3 regions of the Longimicrobium sp. genome follow, and region 3 is predicted to be linked to each of the others. Evidence: riboswitches for the same ligand, from Rfam matches in the RefSeq annotation. Region 3 holds a riboswitch; each other region holds the start of a gene.
What was found. Region 3 has a riboswitch for cyclic di-GMP ahead of VIB55_RS21170 (glycoside hydrolase family 26 protein). Riboswitches for the same ligand answer to the same signal wherever they lie in the genome.
Positions count from the first base shown of each region.

Region 1: another riboswitch for cyclic di-GMP. It lies ahead of VIB55_RS22360 (bifunctional diguanylate cyclase/phosphodiesterase); the one in region 3 lies ahead of VIB55_RS21170 (glycoside hydrolase family 26 protein).
Region 2: another riboswitch for cyclic di-GMP. It lies ahead of VIB55_RS00470 (Ig-like domain-containing protein); the one in region 3 lies ahead of VIB55_RS21170 (glycoside hydrolase family 26 protein).

Region 1 covers NZ_DATBNB010000794.1:410-5,687, reverse strand. The annotation lists gene VIB55_RS22360 (bifunctional diguanylate cyclase/phosphodiesterase) at 1-1,982, opposite strand, end outside; cyclic di-GMP riboswitch class I at 1,994-2,086, opposite strand; gene VIB55_RS22355 (PDZ domain-containing protein) at 2,202-2,585, opposite strand; gene VIB55_RS22350 (DUF2262 domain-containing protein) at 2,979-3,806, shown strand; gene VIB55_RS22345 (HAD family hydrolase) at 3,971-4,660, opposite strand; gene VIB55_RS22340 (hypothetical protein) at 5,040-5,278, shown strand, end outside.
Region 2 covers NZ_DATBNB010000015.1:1,195-12,394, forward strand. The annotation lists gene VIB55_RS00465 (M2 family metallopeptidase) at 1-1,266, opposite strand, end outside; gene VIB55_RS00470 (Ig-like domain-containing protein) at 1,418-3,085, opposite strand; cyclic di-GMP riboswitch class I at 3,140-3,214, opposite strand; gene VIB55_RS00475 (hypothetical protein) at 3,498-3,836, opposite strand; gene VIB55_RS00480 (alpha/beta hydrolase) at 3,890-4,960, opposite strand; gene VIB55_RS00485 (NADH-quinone oxidoreductase subunit N) at 5,088-6,674, opposite strand; gene VIB55_RS00490 (NADH-quinone oxidoreductase subunit M) at 6,694-8,301, opposite strand; gene nuoL (NADH-quinone oxidoreductase subunit L) at 8,315-10,744, opposite strand; gene nuoK (NADH-quinone oxidoreductase subunit NuoK) at 10,750-11,055, opposite strand; gene VIB55_RS00505 (NADH-quinone oxidoreductase subunit J) at 11,063-11,200, opposite strand, start outside.
Region 3 covers NZ_DATBNB010000750.1:118-4,977, reverse strand. The annotation lists gene VIB55_RS21175 (DUF3131 domain-containing protein) at 30-1,571, shown strand; gene VIB55_RS21170 (glycoside hydrolase family 26 protein) at 2,300-3,430, opposite strand; cyclic di-GMP riboswitch class I at 3,445-3,535, opposite strand; partial or broken gene VIB55_RS21165 (hypothetical protein) at 4,480-4,860, opposite strand, start outside.

The DNA.
Region 1 (5,278 bases), on a different contig from region 3:
ACGGCGAGCTCCAGCGCGTCGGCCAATCCCACGATGCTCCGCACGATGGCCTGGTCCGCCGCGCTCTCGCCGATGCGCTGCACGAAGGAGCGGTCGATCTTCAGGCGGTCGAAGCCGAACTGGCGCAGGTAGGCGAGAGACGAGTAGCCGGTGCCGAAGTCGTCCAGGCAGATGCGCACCCCCAGCTCGCGCAGCGTGGCCAGCACGGAGGCGGCGGTCTGAAAGTCTTCCATGAACGAAGTCTCGGTCACCTCGATCATCAGCCGGCGCGTATCTACCCCGAAGCGGGCCAGCACGTCTTCCACGTCCTGCACGGCTCGCGGATGCACCACGTGGCGGCCGGAGAAGTTCACGCTCACGGGCAGGGCGCCCAGCAGCGGGTGGTCCGTCCACGTCTTCAGCTGCCGCGCCGCCGCGGCCAGCACCCAGCGGTCCAGGTCTACGATCTTCCCCGTTTCTTCCGCCACGGGAAGGAACGCCTGCGGCCCCAGCAGCCCGCGCTGCGGGTGGTTCCACCGCACCAGCGCCTCCAGCCCCTCCACCCGCCCGTCTGCCAGGCACACGATGGGCTGAAAGTGAAGCGTCAGCTCGTCGCGGTCGATGGCGCGCAGAAGATCCTTCTCCACCTCCAGCAGGGCCTCTTCGTGCGCCATCACCCCCGGCTCGGAAAAGCCGTGGTGCCCGGCGCCCAGCGTCTTGGCGCGGTACATGGCGCGGTCCGCCATCGCCAGCACCCCCTCCGGCGTCTCCGCGCACGCCCCCAGCGCCACGCCGATGCTGGCCGAGCAGCGCATCTCCACGTCCTCGATGGTCACCGGCGCCGCGAGCAGCCGCTGGATGCGCTGAACGACGGCGAGCGCGTCCTGCTCGCGCTCCACCCCGTGCAGCAGCGCGGCGAACTCGTCGCCGCCGATGCGCGCCACCATGTCGCTGGGGCGGATGGAGGCGGCCAGGCGCTCGCCCACCACGGCCAGCAGCGCGTCGCCCGCGGCGTGGCCCAGGCGGTCGTTCACCGTCTTGAAGCGGTCCAGGTCCACGAACAGCACCGCGAACTCGGCCCCACGCTGGCCGCGGGCCTCGCACGCCTGCTGCAGCGCGCGCAGAAAGGCGGCGCGGTCGGGCAGGCGCGTCAGCGCGTCGAGGTCCACGTCGCTCGAAGGGGCAGCGGGCTCCTCGCGCCCGCTCAGGTCCTCGCACCACGTCACCAGCCCCATCGGCCGCTCGTCGTCCGCCGCTACGATGTCGGACCACAGGCGCACGGGAAAGCGGGTGCCGTCGCGGCGCACGTTGATCCGCTCGCGCACCCAGCGGCGCACGGGGCGCGCAGGCACGCCGCCCTGCGCGCTCCACAGCTCGGGCGGCGCCAGCGCGCGGGCGGGAAGGCCGTACATCTCGTCCAGCCGGTAGCCGTGCATCTGGGCCTCGGCGGGATTGGTGTAGACGATGGCCCCCGTCTCGTCGGTGATGGTCAGCCCGCGATCCACCGCCGCGAGCGCCCGTTCCAGCAGCTCCAGCCGGGCCTGGGCCGCGCGCAGCGCCTCGTCCGCGGCCTCCGCGCGGATCTCGGCCATCGCCCCCGCGGCCATGCACTCCAGCGCGGCGACCTCGCCGGCGGACCAGGGCCGGACGTTGAGGGCCACCAGCGAGCCGGCGGGCGCCTCGCCCGGAGTGGCAAGCGGCACGAGGGCGAGCGAGGGGCCGAAGACGAGGGACGGATCGCCGGCGGAGAGCGCGCGGAAGGTGCGGGTTTCGCCCGCGTTCCGTGCGTCGCGCAGCGGCGGGCCCAGGTGAAGGATGGCGGCCAGCAGCGCCTGCTGGTGCTCCGGCGCGCCGGCGGTGTGCACGGGGGGATGGCCGGCGCCCTCCAGCAGCACGGCGGCGGCACCCAGGTTCAGCCGGGCGACGGCGTTCGCGGCCAGGCCGCGCAGGGTCTCGGCGCCAGCCCCGGAGGCGGCATCGGATACGGACGGAGGAGTGCGCATGGCAGCACCTGTTCGGTAACCCGACCGGCATGGCCGCAGGGGAGCGCGGCTGTAGCCTCGTGGCTTTGCGTCCCCGCCTTTCGACGGGTTTGCCGTTATCGTAGGTGCCCGGCGCGGGTAAGAACGGCCAGGCGGGGTGCATCATTTCCGGCAACTTGCGCCGGTGCACGGAGGTGGCGCAAGGAACGTTCCCGGTAAACGTCCTGCGCCGAGTGACGCTTACGGCGCGGCGGCAGGCGCCGCGGCCACGATCCGCAGCTCGCGCTCCTCGTCCCCGCGCTTCACGCGGACGGTGTAGGCGCGCCCCGGCGCCAGCCCAGGAAACAGGGGACGCTCCAGGCTGTCACGCCCGTCGATGGAGAGCACCACGTCGTCCACCATGAACCCCGCCGCGGCCGCCGGCGACTCCGGCGACACGACCGCGACGAACGGCCGCGCGTTGGGAAAGATGCGAAGTGCCAGGCCAAGGGTTCCCGCGGGGCGCGGGTTCCGGACCCCCTGCGAGTCGGCGGCGGTCGCGGTCGGCGCCGGCGTCGGCTGCTGCGCGCGAGCCGGGTGCGCGAACGCGATGGCCACCGCGGCTGCGGCGATGCTGATTCTCACGTAACGGACCTCGCGCGAAGGTGAGCGTCGGCGACGGGACGCGATTGGAAGCAAGCAGAAGTTGCGCGGATCGTCAACTGTTTTCGCGCCAGCGTGCGTTCAGCATCCGTGGAGGCTCGGCTTCAGCACCACAGGTCGAATGCGCGGGTGATGTCTGAGGGGTGCTCGAAGATCCACTCGGGCGTCATCGCCTCGATGGCGTGCAGAAAGGCGCCCTTGCCGGAGGGCGGGCCTGGGCGCATACACGTCGACGCAGCCCTTGTGCTGGCCGGCCCAGGCCCGGCAACTTCCGGGAAAGCATCGCCTGAGAAGCATCACCTGGAGCAGGCCCGGGCCCCTCCTTCCCAGGTGTCTCGCTGTACATCCTCATCCCACTCGCTTTCGAACATGCCGATGATAAGCTTGCGCCGATTGCTCGTCCTTCTCTTTTCCGGGGCGCCGGCCGGCGTACCCGCCGCCGAACCGCCCGGCGGCGAGCTGATTACCGGCATCATGCACCCGGCGGGCGCAGCAGGATCGCAGACCCCGCCGGGAGCGGACTGGACGCTGCGATTCACACTGGAGGAGTGGCGCCGCGCGGACGGGACCATTCACACCACTCCCCTGTCCGTCACCCGAACGACCACGCACAACGAGACGCAGGCACTGATGGACCGGCTCAATTCGCGGCGCGTGGTCTCTGTGCGAGTCCGCTTCACGGGCGAGAACACCGCGGAGCTCCTCGATGTAGTGGACACCCGCCTGGCCGCCGATGACCCGCTGCTGCTTCGCGCGGAACTCCTGTCGACGCCGGTCACGCACGAAGATGAGCGCTTCGGAACGTTGGTCCTGGACCGCTCCGCCGGGTGGTGGGAAGGGACAGCCGCGTGGGGCGCCGACACCATCGTCGTCCAGATGGAGGCGGAGAACGAAGTGGAGCTGGCGGCCTCGCTGCGAACGGCTCGGGCGCTGTGGGACGACCAGGCGGCGTGGGCGGAGAGGATCCGGGCGTTCGCGGTACAGTCGCTCCTGCCTCGGAAGAACGAGAGCTGGCTGGATGAAGGTGAGGCGAAAATGACACCTGCCGGGTTCCGCGCCGGATTGCGGCTGGAGTCGGTCACGGTCGACGCCGAGGGTGGCTTCACGTTCTGGTACGACGGCGGCGACCTGTTCTGGGGGCACTCGATCGAGATCACCGGCACTCTGCGCGACGGCCCGACGAGGGCAGACCTCCCGGGCTGAGCCAGGGCTCCGGGCCCGCTCTGAGCGCGTGGTTTGCGCGGGTGGTGCCTGCCCGGCGGCCGAGGCGCCGGAGCGCATGCCCCGGATGCTGATTTTTCCCACGCGCTCCACCAGCCGTCGCGGCACCTCCCGCACACGTCACCTGGCACCCGCCGCGCTCGGCTTCAGCACCAGAGGGCGAACGCGCGGGTGATGTCGGACGGATGCTCGAAGATCCATTCGGGCATCATCCCCTCGATGGCGTGCAGAAAGGCGTCCTTCTCCCCCGGCGCCGTCTTGGGCCACAGCGCCGCGCCGATCCTCATCCCCGCGTTGCGCCCCGCCTTCAGGTCGCTCGTGGAATCGCCGATGTAGATGGCAGCCGCGGGCTCTACACCCAGCGCCGCGGCGGCGGCGAGCAGGCCGGAGGGGTCGGGCTTGGGCGCGTGCACGTCATCGTCGGTGATCACCACGTCGAAGTAGCCCAGGTCCGAGTAGATCTGCGTGACGTGCCACGCCTCGCGGCTCTTCCCCGTGACGATCCCCATCGGGTACCCTGCGGACTTCAGAGCAGACAGCATCTCCACGACGCCCCCGTAGGTGCCCTCGCCCTTCAGGGAGTACAGCTCGCCGTACAGCTCCCGCATCTCGGCGTGGCACGCCGCCCCGCGCTTCTCGCCGATCCAGTCCACCAGGAACCGCCGCTCTGAAACGGGATTGCGCGCGATGATCTCCTCGTCGGTGGGCGCGTAGCCCAGGTGCGGCTCCAGCGCGCGCCGGTAGCACTCCAGGTACAGGTGATACGTGTCGATGAGTGTGCCATCCAGGTCGAACAGAATGGCCGCGGGCGCGAGGGAAATTCCTGATGTAGTCACGGTCTTTTGCGATCCGGCCGATACTCAAGCTGACGATACTATCTCTCACGATACTATCTCTGACAATAGTATGTCCGACGATACTATCCCTGACGATACTCAGGTCGACGATAGTATCTCTCGCTTAAGTATCGCGTGCCCCCGTAGGTCTGTGGTGACGAGGCTCGGTCGTGGTGACCGCTACCGCGCCCGGTGAGTTGATTCAGGCCGGTCACGCAGTCCCGCACTCACTTCCTCTCGATCTCCGTCCGCAGCCGCGTCAGCGCCTCCGGGCTTCACGTTGATGGCGCGTCGATCGAGGAACGCCGGCCACCGTACCGGGTATCCTCGCCCCGCGTCGGCGTACGCTTAACTGATTTCGAGACAACGAATTGCGATGATGATCAAACATCCGCGCGCGGCCTCGCTGGCGGCGCTTGCCGCCGCCCTCGCGGGGTGCGATTTGCCCGTGGGGGCGCCCGGCGCATCGGCACACGCCCGCGTCGATGCCACCGTACTCGCCCCGACGGGCCAGCCGGCCGCCGGGGTGGAGGTGACAGTACGCGAGGCCCGGCCCGCGCTGCCGTACCAGTTCACCTCCGACCTCACCGATGCCCAGGGCAGGGCCTCAGTGACCAT
Region 2 (11,200 bases), on a different contig from region 3:
CGCGATGGCGTCGCCAATGGCCTCGTGAAAGCCGTCGTGCGCACCGTTGCGGAACAGCTGCGGCTGCACGCGGTAGGCGCGCTGGTAGAAGTTGTGGCCCAGCTCGTGGTGGATGGTGACGAAGTCCTCGCCCGTGGGCTCGATGCACATCTTGATGCGCACGTCGTCCTCGTCGTTCACGTTCCACGCGGACGCATGGCACACGGCCTCGCGGTCGCGCGGCTGCGTGAGCATCGACCGCTCCCAGAAGGTCGCCGGCAGCGAGTCGAAGCCCAGCGAGGTGAAGAACCGCTCGCCGTACTGCGTCATGCCGCGGGCGTCCAGCCCCTTGCGGCGGATGAGCTCCGTCAGGTCGAAGCCGGCGCCCGCCGCGTTCCGGGGCGCCACCAGCGGGTAGATGTTCCCCCACTCCTGGGCCCACATGTTCCCCAGCAGGTGCGCGGGAATCATCCCGTTCGCCGGCACCACCTGCGCACCGTACTGCTCCACCAGCCGCGTGCGGACGTAGGCGTGAAGCGACTCATATAGCGGGCGCACCTGCTGCCAGAGGCGCTCAACCTCGGCCTCGAACTGGTCGGGCTGCATGTCGTAGCCCGCGCGCCACATGGCGCCGGTGTTGGGGTGCCCCAGCTCGCGCGCACCCTTGTTGGAAAGCTCCACGAAGCGCGAGTAGCGCTGGCGCATGGGCACGCCCACCGCGTGCCATCCCGCCCACACGTCGCGCAGCTCCTGCGGGTTGCGGCTGGTGGCCATGATGCGCGACGCCGCGCCGATGTCCAGGCACGTGCCCCCTGGGCGGCAGTACTGCCCGCGCCCGTAGTCGGCCTCCATCCCCACCGTCAGCCGGGTAAGCTCCGACGCCTCCTCGGGGTTCCCGGGCGGCGGCGCGACCAGGGCCAGCTTCAGCAGGTTCAGCTTGCGGCGCTGCGCGGCCGGAAGCTGCACGTCGTCAAAGCGCCGCGCGGCCAGCGCCCGGCGCTGGATGGCCACGTTCAGGTTCTTCTGCGCCTCGGCCGAAAGCGCCTCGGTGTCGCTGGTGATGTAGGTGGCGGCCACCCACCCCGCCTGGTTGGAGCGCAGCGACAGCTCGCGAAGCTCGGCCTCGCTCTCCGCGATGAAGGCAGCGGCCTGCTCGGGCGTGGCCGCGGCCGAGGCCGGAGCCGCCGCGGCGGGCGCTCCCGCCGGGGGAACGGCCGTCCCGGCGCAGGCGGCCGCGCCACCCGCCAGCACCACCGCGCCCAGACGGGCGAACAAGTTGTGTTGCATGCAGTTACGTCCTTGGGAGATGCGTATCTTCACTCGTGGAACGGTGGGTACAGTGCCACACGGGGCGAGGTTCCACAAGGGGCGGCGGAATGCGAAAAGGCCGGCCCCGCGCGTGCGGGGCCGGCCCTCTCGTCATCCCGGAAGAGTGACGTCAGCGGCGCAGGATCGACCAGCCGCTGAGCGCCGCGAACACGTCGGTGCCCGTGGGGCCCCAGAAGTCGAACACCTGCTGGGCCGGCGCCTCCTCCATGATCCACCGGGCGCCGTTCCACCTGTAGATGGTGCCGCCGGACCCGCCGACGTACACGTTGCTGGCCGACGTTCCCCACGCGGCGTACAGGAAGTTCCCGGTGGGCAGCTGGATCAGGCTCCACGACGCGCCATCGTAGTGGAACACCCTGCCGCCGGCGCCCACCACGTACACGTCGGTGGCGGACGAGCCCCACACGCCCCACATGTCCACGCTCTCCGGCAGCGTCACCTGTGACCACGCGGTGCCGTCGAAGTGAAGCAGCACGCCGCCGTCGCCCGTGGCGTACACGTCGGTGGCCGAGGTGCCCCACACGCGGCGAAGGAGCGTGGTGACGCCGGAGTTCATCGGCGTCCAGTTCCCCGCCTTGCCGCGCAGGATGGTTCCCCGGTCGCCCACCACGAACCAGTCGTTTGGCCCGGCGGCCCACACGCCCCAGAGGTAGATGTTGGGCGACGGCGTGTACCAGTTGCCCAGGGCCAGGGGGTAGACGCTCTGGCCGTCCCACTGCTCCTGGCGCCACACCTGCCCGTCGAAGTGCAGGATGCGCCCGGCCTGGCCCACGGCGTAGATGTCGTCGGCCGCGGTGCCGTAGATGTCGAGCGTGCCATGCCACTGCACGGTGTCGACGTTGCTCCACTCCACCCCGTCGAAGTGCAGCACGCTCGTCCAGTTGGCCGCGTAGACGTTGTTCACCGACGTGCCCCACACCGCCCAGTTGCCCTGGTCGTGGGCGGGCTCCATCAGGTGCCAGCGGTGGATCGGCTCGTCCACGATCAGCGCGGCGCTGCCGGTGATGGACCCGATCGTCGCGGTGATGGACGTGAAGCCCGTCTGGCTCCCCGTCGCCATGCCGTTCGCGTCCACGGTGCCCACGCTGGCGATGGTGGACGACCAGGTGACCGGCGCGCCGGCGATGACGTTGCCGTGCAGGTCGGTGACGGCCGCGGTGAACTGCTGGGTTTCGCCCGGCAGCACCGTCGCGGTCCCCGGTGTGACGATCACGGCCCCCGGGATCCCCGACTCGATGCGGAACTTCACGGCCAGCGTCTGCCCGTTCACCACGGCCACGTACCGGCTGCCGTCCACGCCGCGCGCCGCCGAACCGTTCGCCACCACGCGCACGTCGGCGTGGCCCAGCTCCACCGGTCCCACGCGCACGCGAACGCGGTACACCTGCGCCTCGCTCAGGGAGAACTGGCGGGTGTGCCAGTTGACGTGGTAGTGCGAGTCGGAAACCTTCACCGCCTCGCCGCCGGTGCCCCCTGCCCGCGTGTACTCGGCGACGGGAGAGGTGCAGGCGGTGCCCGACCACGCGCAGATGGTCACGGTGGGGTCGAGCCCGGCATCGAACGTCCCGGGCGCGCCGGGGTTCCGGGCCATCGGCGGCAGCCAGAAGAAGCCGGGGGTGCCGCCGTGCGCGGCGTCGGAGATGGAAGCCGCCGCCACGCCGGTCGGGGCAGCCGGGTTCTCCAGGTCGGCGCACGCGGCGCCAAGAAGCGCGAGCGCGGCAAATGCCACGCGGGTCTGCCAGCTCGTTGCGAGCCGGAATACGGGGGTGTCGGTCATGAGCGGGAGGGGGGCGAACGGATTTGCCGGCGCGGCGGGCCGGCGACGCCCTTCTTCGGTAGCCCAGCTGTCTCGGAGAGACCTGTGGCTTTGCGGACCGGCCTCGCGGCCGGGGTGCGTTTTCGGCGAGGTGGTGTTTGGCGAGCTATAAAGTAGGCTTGATTTTCCTAAACGCAAGTGTATTGATACGCAAAGGTGTTGCAGAAGCAGGGCTTGGCCCGGCGGCCGCCAATCCTGAAGCGCGTTTTGGGCCGGAACGTCTCTGCATCCCACCGGTCCCGCTGACGCCCCGTCGCCGGCATGGCGGACGCAGCCTCGGCTCGACGCGGACCACGCGCTCATCGTTGGACAAAAGAAAACGCAGAGAGCGTTTCGGCTCTCTGCGTTCACGCCTGCCCCGCGGCGGAAAGCTTCAGGGCGTGCTGTCCACGCGCACGGGGACGCTGGCGGTGTCGCCGAGGGCAGGCGCGCTCACCCGGCCCCGCTCCACGAGCGCCGAGTCGCGTGCGTCCAGCGCCTCCAGGTGGATGGTGGTGTCGACGGCCATCCCCATCCGCGCCGCCTCTTCGGGAGAAAGCGCCTTGGCCTCGGTCTGCACCTGCTGCGACGACAGCCCGTCTTCCCACTCCTTGTTGGTGGTATCCATCTTCGCCGGCCCTCCCGCCGCCTTGTCGCCACCCCTTCCGCACGCGGCCAGGAGCAACGCGGCGGCGAACGTGAGGGGCAAACGGCGGAACTCAGACATCGGCATGGTGGCGTCTCCGTAGGAACTCGGAAAAAGATCGATGGCGCGGCGGCCCGCGCTCAGGCGCGGGGGCCCGCCGCGTCCAGGAAGTCGCGGACCCGCTCCCACACCTCCAGCGCGCGCTCCCAGTGCGGAAGCCCGCCCGTGGGAAGGCCCACGACGGTCACGTTGGGGCGGCCGTCCAGCTCGGGAAGGCGGTCGTAGTTCTCCTGCCGGCGGTTCTCCACCGTGCCGTGGATCACCAGCAGCGGCTGCCGCAGCCGGCGGAAGGCGTCGGCGGAGTCGCGCGGGAACATCCGCCCGCTCAGGAAGTCGTCCAGCGGCAGGGCGGCCCCCTCCATCCGCGAGGTCTCGGCGGCGAAGTCCACGAACTCCTCCGGCACGCCGAACTCGGGGGTGAACAGGTTGTCGGCCGCGAACTGGTACAGCGACTCGGGCGTCGTCAGCCGGTCGTAGAACGCGCGCTGCACCCCGGGAAGGGTGAACAGCAGGCGCGACCAGATGCGCGGCAGGGCGCCCGGGTTCTTGCCCAGCCCCGAGGGCTCCAGCGCCACCAGGGCGTGCACCAGGTCCGGCCGGCGCCGCGCCACCTCGGCCGCATACGCGGCGCCCAGCGAAAGGGCCACCACGTCGGCCCCGCCCGCGGGTTTGACGACGCGCTCCAGGAAGTGCTCCAGCTGGTCTTCCATCAGCCCCGGCTCGTAGGCGATCTCCGGCCGGTCGCTGTGCCCGAAGCCCACCCACTCCAGCGCGAACAGCGGCCGGTCGGTGTAGCGGGCGAACGCGCGCACCATGGGCCGCATCTCGTGCGCCGACGCCACCGCGTTGATGGAATGCAGGAACACCACGGGCCGGCCCGTGCCCTCGCGCTGGTAGTAGGCGTAGAACACGTCGCCCCACGACACGTACTCCAGGGGCAGCCCCAGCGCGTTGGGCAGCTCCGTCACCGGCTTGCGGCGCGCCTTGCGGGCGCCCAGCAGGTACACCGCGTACGCGCCCAGCGCCGCCGCGCCCAGCCCGGCGGCCGCCTTGCGCCGCGTGCTCCCCAGCAGCGGCGTGCCCTTCGCTTCGTCCTGGCGCTCTTCCGGGCGCCCCTCGCGGCCCGTCTTGGGGCCCTCGTTCACGGCCATCCGCTCCTCTCGCGTTCGCTCCCCGCCAGCCCTTCCCGCCCCCCGTGCAAACCCCGTGCAAACGCCAAGGCCCGGCGACTCCGCCGGGCCCCTGCAGTTCTTCTTCGGTGGCCCGGCGCCGGTCGCGTCAGGGCGCCGGCGCCGCCGCCGCGGACGCCGCCACCGCGTCGCGGGGCGCGTTCAGCGACTGCCAGCCGCGGTCGGCCAGGTCCAGGATCCCCCAGCGCTGCCGCACCCCGGCGGCCGTCATCCCGCCGGGAAACACCTGCGCGCCGGCGGTGAAGAACAGCAGCACGATCAGCGCCGCCGCGGCCACTACGCCCGCCATGGCCGGACGAGGCAGCCGCGCGTGCGCGTGCTCGTCGGCGCCGCGCGCGGGGCGCATGTACATCACCACGATCACGCGCAGGTAGTAGAAGTACGAAACCAGCGACGCCAGCACCAGCACCACCGCCAGCGGCGTCAGGTTCTGCGGGGCCGACACCAGCGCGCGCAGGATGTACAGCTTGCCCAGGAACCCCGCCGTCAGCGGAAAGCCCGCCAGCGACAGCAGGAAGATGGAGAACACCGCCGCCAGCAGCGGCTTCTGGTGCGCCAGCCCGGAATAATCCTCCAGCGTCACCCGCTCGTCGGCGCCGCGCGCGTTGGCGATCACCACCCCGAAGGCGCCCGCCGTCATCAGCGTGTACACCAGCAGGTAGAAGAGGAAGGCGCCCGGCCCGCCGGAGTTGATGGCCAGCAGCGCCGCCAGCAGGTACCCCGCGTGGGCGATGGACGAATACGCCAGCATGCGCTTCACCGAGCCCTGCGTGGCCGCGATCAGGTTGCCCCCGACCATGGTGAGCATGGCGATGAAGAAGATGGGGATGGCCCAGTGCTCGTACCCGCCGGCGAAGCCCACCAGGAACACGCGGATGAACGCCGCGAACGCGGCCGCCTTCACCCCGGTGGCCATCAGCGCCGTCACCGGCGTGGGCGCGCCGTCGTAGGCGTCGGGGGTCCACATGTGGAAGGGCATGGCCGCCACCTTGAACCCGAAGCCCACCAGCAGCAGCGCCATCCCCGCCATCAGCATGGGCTCGTCGCGGTTGCCGGAGATGAGCAGCTGGTTCATCCGCGCGATGTTCGTGGTCCCCGTGGCGCCAAAGGTCAGCGCGATGCCGTACAGGAAGAACGCGCTGGTGAAGGCGCCCAGCAGGAAGTACTTCAGCGAGCCCTCGGTGGAGCGCGCGTCCAGGCGGTCGAAGCCCACCAGCACGTAGATGGCCACCGACATCACCTCCAGGCCGATGAACACCATCAGCAGGTCGGTGGCGCCGGCCATCAGCATCATCCCCAGCGTGGCGAACAGGATCAGCGCGTGGAACTCGCCGCGGTTGATCCCCCGCCGGTCCAGGTACCCCATCGACAGCAGCAGCGCCATCCCGGCCGCCAGCAGGCAGATGAAGTTCACGATCACCCGGAACGAGTCCAGCGCCACCATCCCGGCCTCCGAGCCGGCCTGGTGCCTCATCCGGTACAGCGCGATGTTGGCGATGGCCGTGAGCACCAGGCTGCCGATGGACAGCCAGGGAATGGCGCGGCTGGAGGGCTCGGAGCGGTTGCCCTTCTGGAACACGTCCACCAGCAGCACCGCCATCGCGCAGAGCGAAAGGACGATTTCCGGCAGCAGCGCCCAGAAGTAGTGGCCCTGGTTGGCCAGGTTCAGTTCCATCAATCGGCTCGGGCGCGGGTCAGCGGTTCGGTTCAGCGTCGAGGGCGGCGAAGCCGAAGGGCTCCACCACGGTCGACCGCTCGCTCATGTCCAGGATCATCTGCGCCGCGGGCTGCATGCGGTCGAGGACGGGCTTGGGATAGAAGCCCAGCCACAGGATCAGCGCCACCAGCGGCACCAGGATCGCCATCTCGCGCAGGTTCAGGTCCGGCAGACGGCGGTTGGCCGGCTTGTCGAGCGGGTTGAAGAGGATGCGCTGCACCATCGGCAGCATGTAGTACGCGGCGAAGATCACGCCGGTGCTGGCGATCAGCGCCATCCACGGCGCGCTGCGGAAGGTGCCCAGCAGCACCAGGAACTCCGAGAAGAACCCGGCCGTCCCCGGCAGCCCGATGGAGGCCATCGCCGCGAACACCAGCATCACAGCCAGCAGCGGCACGGTGGCCGCCAGCCCGCCGAAGTCCTCGATCTCGTAGCTGTGGCGCCGCTCGTACAGCATGCCCAGAAGGAAGAAGAGCATGGGCGTGGACAGGCCGTGGCCGATCATCACCAGCAGCGCGCCCTGCAGCCCCTGCAGGTTGAACGCGAAGATGCCCAGGATCACGAAGCCCAGGTGCGCCACCGAGGTGTACGCCACCAGCTTCTTGGCGTTGGGCTGCACCGCCGCCACCATCGCCGTGTAGATGATGCCCACCACCCCCAGCACCATCGCCCAGAAGACGGTGCGCGGGTCCGTGGCCGCGTCGGGGAACAGCGTCACGCCGAAGCGGATGAAGCCGTAGGTGCCCATCTTCAGCAGCACGCCCGCCAGGATCACCGAACCCGCCGTGGGCGCCTGCACGTGGGCGTGCGGCAGCCAGGTGTGGAACGGGAACACCGGCACCTTGATGGCGAACGCCAGCGCGAAGGCCAGGAACAGCAGGAACTGCTCGGCCTCGGTGGTGCGCACCGGCAGGAACGCGTAGTAGCTGAAGCTGGGCGGCGCGCCGCCGGCCTGCGCCCGCCACCACAGGTACAGGATGGCCACCAGCATCAGCAGCGAGCCGATGGTGGTGTACAGAAAGAACTTCACCGCCGCGTACACCCGCTCCTTGCCGCCCCACACGCCGATCAGGAAGTACATGGGGATCAGCATCATCTCCCAGAACATGTAGAACAGGAACATGTCCAGGGCCACGAACACGCCCACCACGCCCGACGTCAGCGTGAGCAGCGCGGGGTAGAAGGTGCGCTGGCGCTCGCGGATGTACGTCCACGAGCCCAGCACCATCAGCGGCAGCAGCAGCGTGGTCAGCAGCACCATGAACAGGCTAATGCCGTCCATTCCGATCTGGTAGCGGATGCCCCAGTCCGGGAACCACGCCGCGTTGGCGCAGTTCTGCATCAGGGGGATCACCTCCTCGCGCATACCCGGCCCCAGCAGCCCGCCCGAGCCCTTGAAGGTGCAGCGGCCGGCCGGGTTGAAGCTGAAGAACAGCGGCACCGAGGCGACGAACTCCAGGATCCCCGCCCCCAGCGCGACCATCCGCGCGTTCCGCTCGCCCGCCAGGTACGCGGCCAGCGCGCCCAGCACGGGGAACAGGATCAGGAAGGTGAGGATCCAGTGGCTCTGGTAGATCGATTCCATTTCCGTCTGCGCGTCAAAGGGCCATGAAGCTGCCCAGCACCACCAGCACACCCACGATCAGCACGAACGCGTAGGTGTTCACGTATCCGGTCTGGGCCCGGCCCATCCACAGCCCCAGCGCCTGCGCCATGCGGCCGAACCCGTCGACCATGCCGTCGATGCCTCGGTCGAAGCCCCACTGCAGGCGCGACAGGAAGTTCACCGGCTTCACCACCGTGCGGTCGTAGAACTCGTCCACGTACCACTTGTTGTAGAGCGCCTTCTGCAGCCCGCCCTCGTACGCCGGCTCCACGTCCGCCGTCCGCACGCGGTCGTTGCGCTTGCTCACCAGTGCCCAGGCCAGCGCCAGCCCGCCCAGGCCGATTGCGATGGCCAGGAAGATCGGCCACGCGGCGTGGTGCGGCTCCGCCGCGTTCGGCGCGTTCTCGCGCATCACCGTCTCCGAACCGGCGATCACCGGGTGAATCCAATGATGCAGCGTCGCATCGCCACCGATGGCCATGGCGTTGAACATCGGGCCAATCACCGGCACGTGGTCAAACACCTGCTTCTCGACGTTCAGCAGGCCGCCAACGGTCGACAGGAGCGCCAGCACGATCAGCGGCAGCGTCAGCGTCCAGTTTCCCTCGTGCAGGTGGCTGCGCTCCGTGTCCGTCCCGCGGAACCGGCCGAAGAAGGTGTAGATCATCATCCGGCCCATGTAGAAGGCCGTAATGAACGCCGTCAGGGTCAGGATGACGCCGATGGCCCACATCCAGGGCGTCGGATCCATCCCGATTTGGCTCATTCCCGCCGCGAGCGGGTTGGCGCCGTCCGCGCCCAGCCAGGCCGCGCCGATGATCTCGTCCTTGGAGAAGAAGCCGGCGAACGGCGGCACACCGGCGATGGCCAGCGTGGCGATGCCCATCGTGGCGAACGTGATCGGCAGGTGCCGCTTCAGCCCGCCCATGTTGCGCATGTCCTGCGCGTCGGCCGGGTTGTGCGTGGCGTGGAAAGCGCCGTGCATGGCGTGGATCACCGCGCCCGAGCCCAGGAAGAGGCAGGCCTTGAAGAAGGCGTGGGTCATCAGGTGGAACACGCCCGCCGTGTACGCGCCCATCCCCACCGCGGCGAACATGAAGCCCAGCTGCGACACGGTGGAATACGCCAGCACCTTCTTGATGTCCCACTGCTTCAGGCCGATGGTCGCCGCGAACAGTGCCGTCAGCGTGCCCACGACGGCCACAACCAGCGAGGCCCGGGGCGCCATGGTGAAGATCACCGACGAGCGGACGACCAGGTACACGCCGGCCGTCACCATCGTCGCCGCATGGATCAGCGCCGAGACCGGCGTGGGGCCGGCCATGGCGTCGGGGAGCCACACGTACAGCGGCAGCTGCGCGCTCTTGCCCGCGGCGCCCAGGAAGAAGAAGAGCGCGATCGCCGTCGCCACCGCCCCGCCGAACTCCAGCTCCGACGGCGCCCGCTGCATCACCTCGCTGAACGTGAGCGTGCCCACGTTCACGAACAGCAGGAACATGGCGATCAGGAACCCGAAGTCGCCGATGCGGTTGACGATGAACGCCTTCTTCCCCGCGTCGGCGTTCGCCTTTTCCTTGAACCAGAAGCCGATCAGCAGGTAGCTGCACAGGCCCACGCCCTCCCAGCCCACGAACATCAGCGGATAGGACGATCCCAGGACCAGGATCAGCATGAAGAAGATGAAGAGGTTCAGGTACGCCATGAAGCGCGGGTACCCGGGGTCCTCCTTCATGTAGCCGATGGAGAAGATGTGGATCAGCGAGCCCACGCCGGTGATGATCAGCGTCATCACCATCGAGAGCGGGTCCAGCAGCAGGTCGAACCCAACCTGCAGATCGCCGACGGGCATCCACTCCCAGCCCTTGATGTCTTCGAACGTCCCCGCCCCGCGCATGTTCATCCAGTTGAGCACGGCGATGGCGAACGCGGCCAGCAGCACGCCCGGCGCGATGAACGACGGCGCGACGTGCGTCCACGGCTTGGGGCCGTGGTGCCCGTGGTCGTCGTGCGCATCATGACCATGCGCATCATGGCCGTGCGCGTCGTGCGCATGGGCGTGATGCGCATGGTCGTCCGCATGGTCCGCCGGATTGGGACGCAGGCCGCTGTCCAGGTGCTCCTGCTCGCTGGGCGCGGCCGCGTGGGCGTGCGCCAGGGCCGGGGCGGCGGCGTGGGCGTGGTGCGCGTCGTGCCCGTGCGTGTCCCAGTACGGGTCGCCCACGGGGGGAACGGCGGGCAGCGCCTTGCGCGCGGCGTACAGCGCGATCAGGCCGTTGACCAGAAAGCCCAGCAGCGGCAGGGCCAGGATCAGCCAGGGCAGCACCGGGTGGAACGTGGCGCCGTGCGAGGCCGCTTCGGCGCCGTGCGCGGCGGCGGCGGCCGGCGCGCCGTGCGCCGCTTCGGCGGCTTGAAGGAGGAGCATCACCCCTACCACCGTAGCAGGCTGAAGTTCTTGATGTCCACCGACTCGCTGTGGCGGAAGACCGAGATGATGATGGCCAGCCCCACCGCGGCTTCGGCGGCGGCGACGGCGATCACGAAGAAGACGAACACCTGCCCCTGCACCCCGGCGTACGGCGAAAGCGACACGAAGGCCAGGTTCACGGCGTTGAGCATGAGCTCGATGCAGATGAACAGGACGATCGCGTTGCGGCGGATGACCACCCCCGCGACGCCGATGGAGAACAGGATGGCGCTGAGCGCCAGCGAGTACTGCAGCGGAACGTGCTCCACGTGCTCCTCAGATCTTTCTCTTGGCCAGCGCCACCGCGCCCACCACCGCGATCAGCAGCAGCATGGCCGTGGCCTGGAGCGGAACGACGTACTCCTGGTACATGGGAATGCCGATCAGCCCCACGGTGCCGCGCTCGGCCGTCTG
Region 3 (4,860 bases):
CCCGCCAAAAACCCGAGAAAACTGTCCCCATGCGCCCCAACGAGGCGGCCGCCGCGGCCATCGGCTGGCTGAACCGCATCGTGATCCTGGCGGTCAGCGTGTTCGTCGTGCAGGCCCTGTGGCCCTCCGGCCCCGAGGACGACGACGAGTTCCCGGCCGCGCCGCCCCCGCCCCGGGGCGAACGCGTCGCCTCCCCGCCCGTGCGCCCCGCCCCTCCCGCGGGCCACCCCGCCGCCCCCGCCGAGGCCGGCCGGCGCGCGCTCCCCGGCGACGACTCGCTCCATGCCGACGCGGCCCGGCGCGCGTGGGTGTACGTGGAGCAGCAGTACCAGCCGGGGACGGGGCTGGTGAACTCGGTGGCGGGCTATCCGTACGCCACGCTCTGGGACGTGGGGAGCGGACTGGCTGCGCTCTACGCCGGGGCCGAGCTGGGGCTGCTGGAGCGCGAGGAGTACGACCGGCGGATGGCGCGGGCGCTGCAGACGCTGAACACCATGCGCCTGTACGACGGCGCGGCCTTCAACAAGAACTATTCGACGACCACGGGGCGCATCGCGGGCCGCAACGACCGCGAGGAGCCGGATGCGATCGGCTACGGCTGGTCGGCCACGGACATCGGGCGGGTGCTGATCTGGCTTCGCATCATCGCCACCACGCAGCCCCGGCACGCCCAGGCGGCGCGGGCGGTGGCCGCGCGGCTGGACCTGGACCGCATGGTGGACGACGGATACCTGTACGGCGAGGACCGCGCCCCCCGCAGCGGGCGCAAGCGGCGCTACCAGGAGGGCCGGCTGCCGTACGAGCAGTACGCCGCCTCCGGCTTCGCGCTGTGGGGGCACAGGGCCGAAAAGGCGCTCTCCCTTCGCGAGAACGCGCGCCCGGTGAACGTGCTGGGCATTCCGCTGATGGCCGACAAGCGGGGCTACGACCACGTGACCAGCGAGCCGGTGATCCTGGCGGGGCTGGAGGTGGGATGGACGCCGGAGATGGCGCAGCTGGCGCGGGGGATGCTGGCGGCGCAGGAGGCGCGGTACCGGCAGACGGGGAAGGTGACGATCGTCAGCGAGGACGCCATTCCCCGCGCGCCGCACTACTTCTACTACTACTCGGTGGTCGGCAACGGGCAGCCGTTCGCGCTGAACGTGCTGAACCCGCGCACCCGGATCTCGGAGCCGCGGTGGGTGAGCGCCAAGGCGGCCTTCGCCTGGCACGCACTGCTGCCGGGCGAGTATACGCAGCGCGCGGTGGCGACCGTGGCTCCCGCCGGCTCGGGCGCGGGCGGATGGGCGTCGGGCGTGTACGAGGGAACGCGCACGTCCACGCGTGGGCAAAACGTGAACACGGCGGCGGTGGTGCTGGAGTCCGCGCTCTACCACGCGCGCGGCGGCCGGCCCTTCATTCAGCCCGCGCAGACGAAGCCCATCGTCCGCCAGCAGGCCCGGGCAGACTCGGCCCGGCGCGATTCGGTGAGGCGGGATTCGGTGCGGCGGAGTGCGGCCCGGCCGGACTCGGCGCGGCGGGATACTGCTCGGGGAGCTCAGCCCGCTGCCAAGGCCCGCACGGGCGACTGAAGTCGCTGCAACGACCACACGAAGTCTGCCTGCGCAGACTGGCTTGTTGCGGTGTGCCTCCAACGATGGGGCACGCCCTGACCTCTGTCCTCCCGCCGAGTGCTGCCTTCGGCGCAATTTGTCATCCAGAGGCCCGTGCGCACTGAATCGGCCCGCAGTGCACACCATGCAGGGCCGTGGGACCTTGCCGCGGATGCCTCTTGGCTGGGGCGCGGCAGCGGCAGGGAACTTCAGGCCTCGGTCCTGATCCTCGCCCTGGGGGAGCCGCCCAAGGCCCGCACGGGCGACCAAAGTCGCTGCAACGACCACACGAAGTCTGCCTGCGCAGACTGGCTTGTTGCCGTGTGCCTACAACGATGGGGCACGCCCTGACCTCTGTCCTCCCGCCGAGTGCCGCCTCCGGCGCTATTTGTCATCCAGAGGCCCGAGCGCACTGAATCTGCCCGCAGTGCACACCATGCAGGGCCGTGGGATCTTGCCGCGGATGCCTCTTGGCTGGGGCGCGGCAGCGGCACGGAACTTCAGGCCTCGGTCCTGATCCTCGCCCTGAGGAGCCGCCCAAGGCCCGCACGGGCGACTGAAGTCGCTGTAACGACCACACGATGTCCACCTTCGTGGACTGGCTCGCTGTGGGGATGGTTCGGGTGTGTGGCGCGACCTGATCGGAATAGAAAACGCGCCGGAGAGGGCTTCCTCTCCGGCCCGTTTTTCCGTCGTTGCTGTCGTCCTCAGTTGCTCGCCAGCATCGTGGGGCGGAGGGACGAGACGTCGCTGTAGCTGGCCAGCACGCCGGCGTCGCGAACGGCTTCCCGGTAGGCCTGCAGCGACGTGGCGCTGGAGTTCACGCGCCAGTCGGTTTCCTTGTCCATGTGGAACCACACGGCGCCGACGACCGCGGGGTGGCGGCGCATGTGGGCAAAGGCCCCGCGGATCCAGCGGGCCTTGGCGTCGCCCGTGCCCTCGTCGCTCGCCACTTCGCCGATGATGATCGGCTTGCCGGGATAGCGCGAGGCCAGGTCCGAAAGCATGTGGTCGGCCTCGGCGCCGTCGACCATGGCGTCGAACTCCTGCCACGATCCGCCGTGCAGCCGCGGCGCGTTGAAGCCGTGCGCGCCCACGTAGTCCACGTACGCGTCGCCGGGATAGTAGTGGCCGTACCAGTTCCAGTGCGCCGGGCCCGTGGCGCGGTTGGTCAGCGGGTTGCCCACGTTGGGGTTGAACACCCAGCGGACGTTGCTGGCGCCCTCGCGGCGGAAGATGTCGACGATGCGGCGCCAGGCGGCGGCGTACTTGGCCGGCGCGCTGTGGTCGCCGCCGTTCTCCACGCCCTGCCACACGTACTGCCAGTTGCCGTTCATCTCCCACGCCGGCTCCAGCAGCACCGTGCCGCCGACGGCCGCCAGCTGCCGGCCGATGCGCGCGAACTCGGCATCCGCGCGGCCCGCGGCGATCGCTTCCAGCAGCCCGGACTGCGGCGCGCCGTTCCAGCGCAGGTCCAGGGCGACGAAGTTGGTGGCGCCCGCCGCGCTCACCTCGCGCAGCACCTTGCCGCACCAGCCGGTGGCGGAAAAGTCGCACGACACCGGGTGGTAGGTCTTCACCAGCGCCGGCGCCTTGCCCACCATGTCGCCGTACTGGCGGATGGCCGCGCCGATGCGCTCGGGCTTGCTGTCGGCTTCGCCCAGGAAGGCGCCGTGAAAGAACGGGCCGCTGGTGGGGGTCACCGGCGCCTCCGGCTTCGTGGGGTCCTCGGGGCCGGTAACGGAGCCCGCGCCGTCGCAGGCCGCGCTGATGAGCACGAGCGATCCGGCGAGAACGACGGACGCGAACGACGAGACACGAGACGAGAGCTTGCGCATGGATGGCACCTTGCTTCGGCGGCCCGACTGGCGTGGCGGGAGCGATCCCGCGGTAGCCTCGTAGCTTTGCGTCCCCGCCTTTCGACGGGTTTGCCATTATCGATCGGTGCCCGGGGAGATTTTCCGGGCGGGAACATCGAGCGCGGAGGAGCCGCGCCCGCGCACCACTCTGGCACGTCGCGTTCCGCACCCGGGTGATGCAGCTAAGTGCTTGCAGATGAGCGTTTTAGATTGGAATGACAGGCGTGGTCCGATTGCAAACCGCGTGGCATTTTGCGGAAGCCCGCGACTTTTGCAAGCGCCGCGTAACCCGTGACGCCACTGCTACATAGGATGCCGACCACCCGCATCCGGCGCCCCTGTGTCATCCCGAAGGAGCGGCCCCGAGACCCCAGCCGCTACCCCATACCTGGCAGCGACTGAGGGATCCGCCACACACCATCCGAAGCGCATCGCTCTCTCCCCACATCGAGGCCCCAACCGGCGCGTCCCGGGGGCGCGACAGCGAGGCACCCAAACTCGAGACACATCCGCCGGGCTCGCCCCTCCCCCGCCCCTCCCCCGGCAAACTGCGCCGGGAGAGGGGAGAACTTCGATTGGGGTTCGATTGGACGTCGGTGCATGCCTCGGCAGCCCCCTCTCCCGGCCTCCCCCGAAACTGCGCGGGAGAGAGGAGCACTTCGACCGAGGCTCTACTGGCTGCCGGCGCATGCCTCGGCAGCCCCCTCTCCCCGGCCCTCTCCCCCGCTGCGCAGGGGAAAGGGAGAATTCGACTGCGTTTCGGCTGGCATGCGCGGGGGTCCTAACACGCGTGCGGCTGAAGCCCGGGCTTACGGCGAGTCCAGCGGCGGATTCACGCAGATAGGTACGAGCCTGTCCGCGGCCCTGTTGCTCTACGGTCACTGTGTGGCGGATCCCTCAGTCGCTGCGGTGTTTAGGCCACGCTGAGGGTACGGTGTGGCCGCTCCATCGGGATGACAGCGCGGACGGCGAAAGCCCCTCTCCGCGGCGATGCGGGGAGGGGCTTCTGCGGGGCGACGAACCGCGACTTACTCCGCGGTGCCGCCTGCCAGCGTGGAGAGGCGGCGGAGGAGCGCGTTGAGCGCGGCGCCTACCTCCGTGAACGTGGCCGACGAGGCGAAGCAAAGGTCCGCGCCCGCCTCCAGCAGCGACGGGCGAACCCCGGCGTCGTCTGCGTCCACGACCACGATGGGCATCCACGCCGCGGCCGGGATCGCGCGAAGCTCGCGCAGGGTCTCGGCTTCGGCGGCGGCGAGCTCGGCGCCCACGATCAGCGCCAAGGGCAGGTCGCCGTGCAGCCGCTGCCGGAGCGTGCCGGCGGCCGGCGTCTCGGCCTCGAAGCCGGAGGCGTGCAGCCGGCCCGCCAGGTCCATCGACCGAAGCTCGCGCGGATGCGCCACCATTACCCG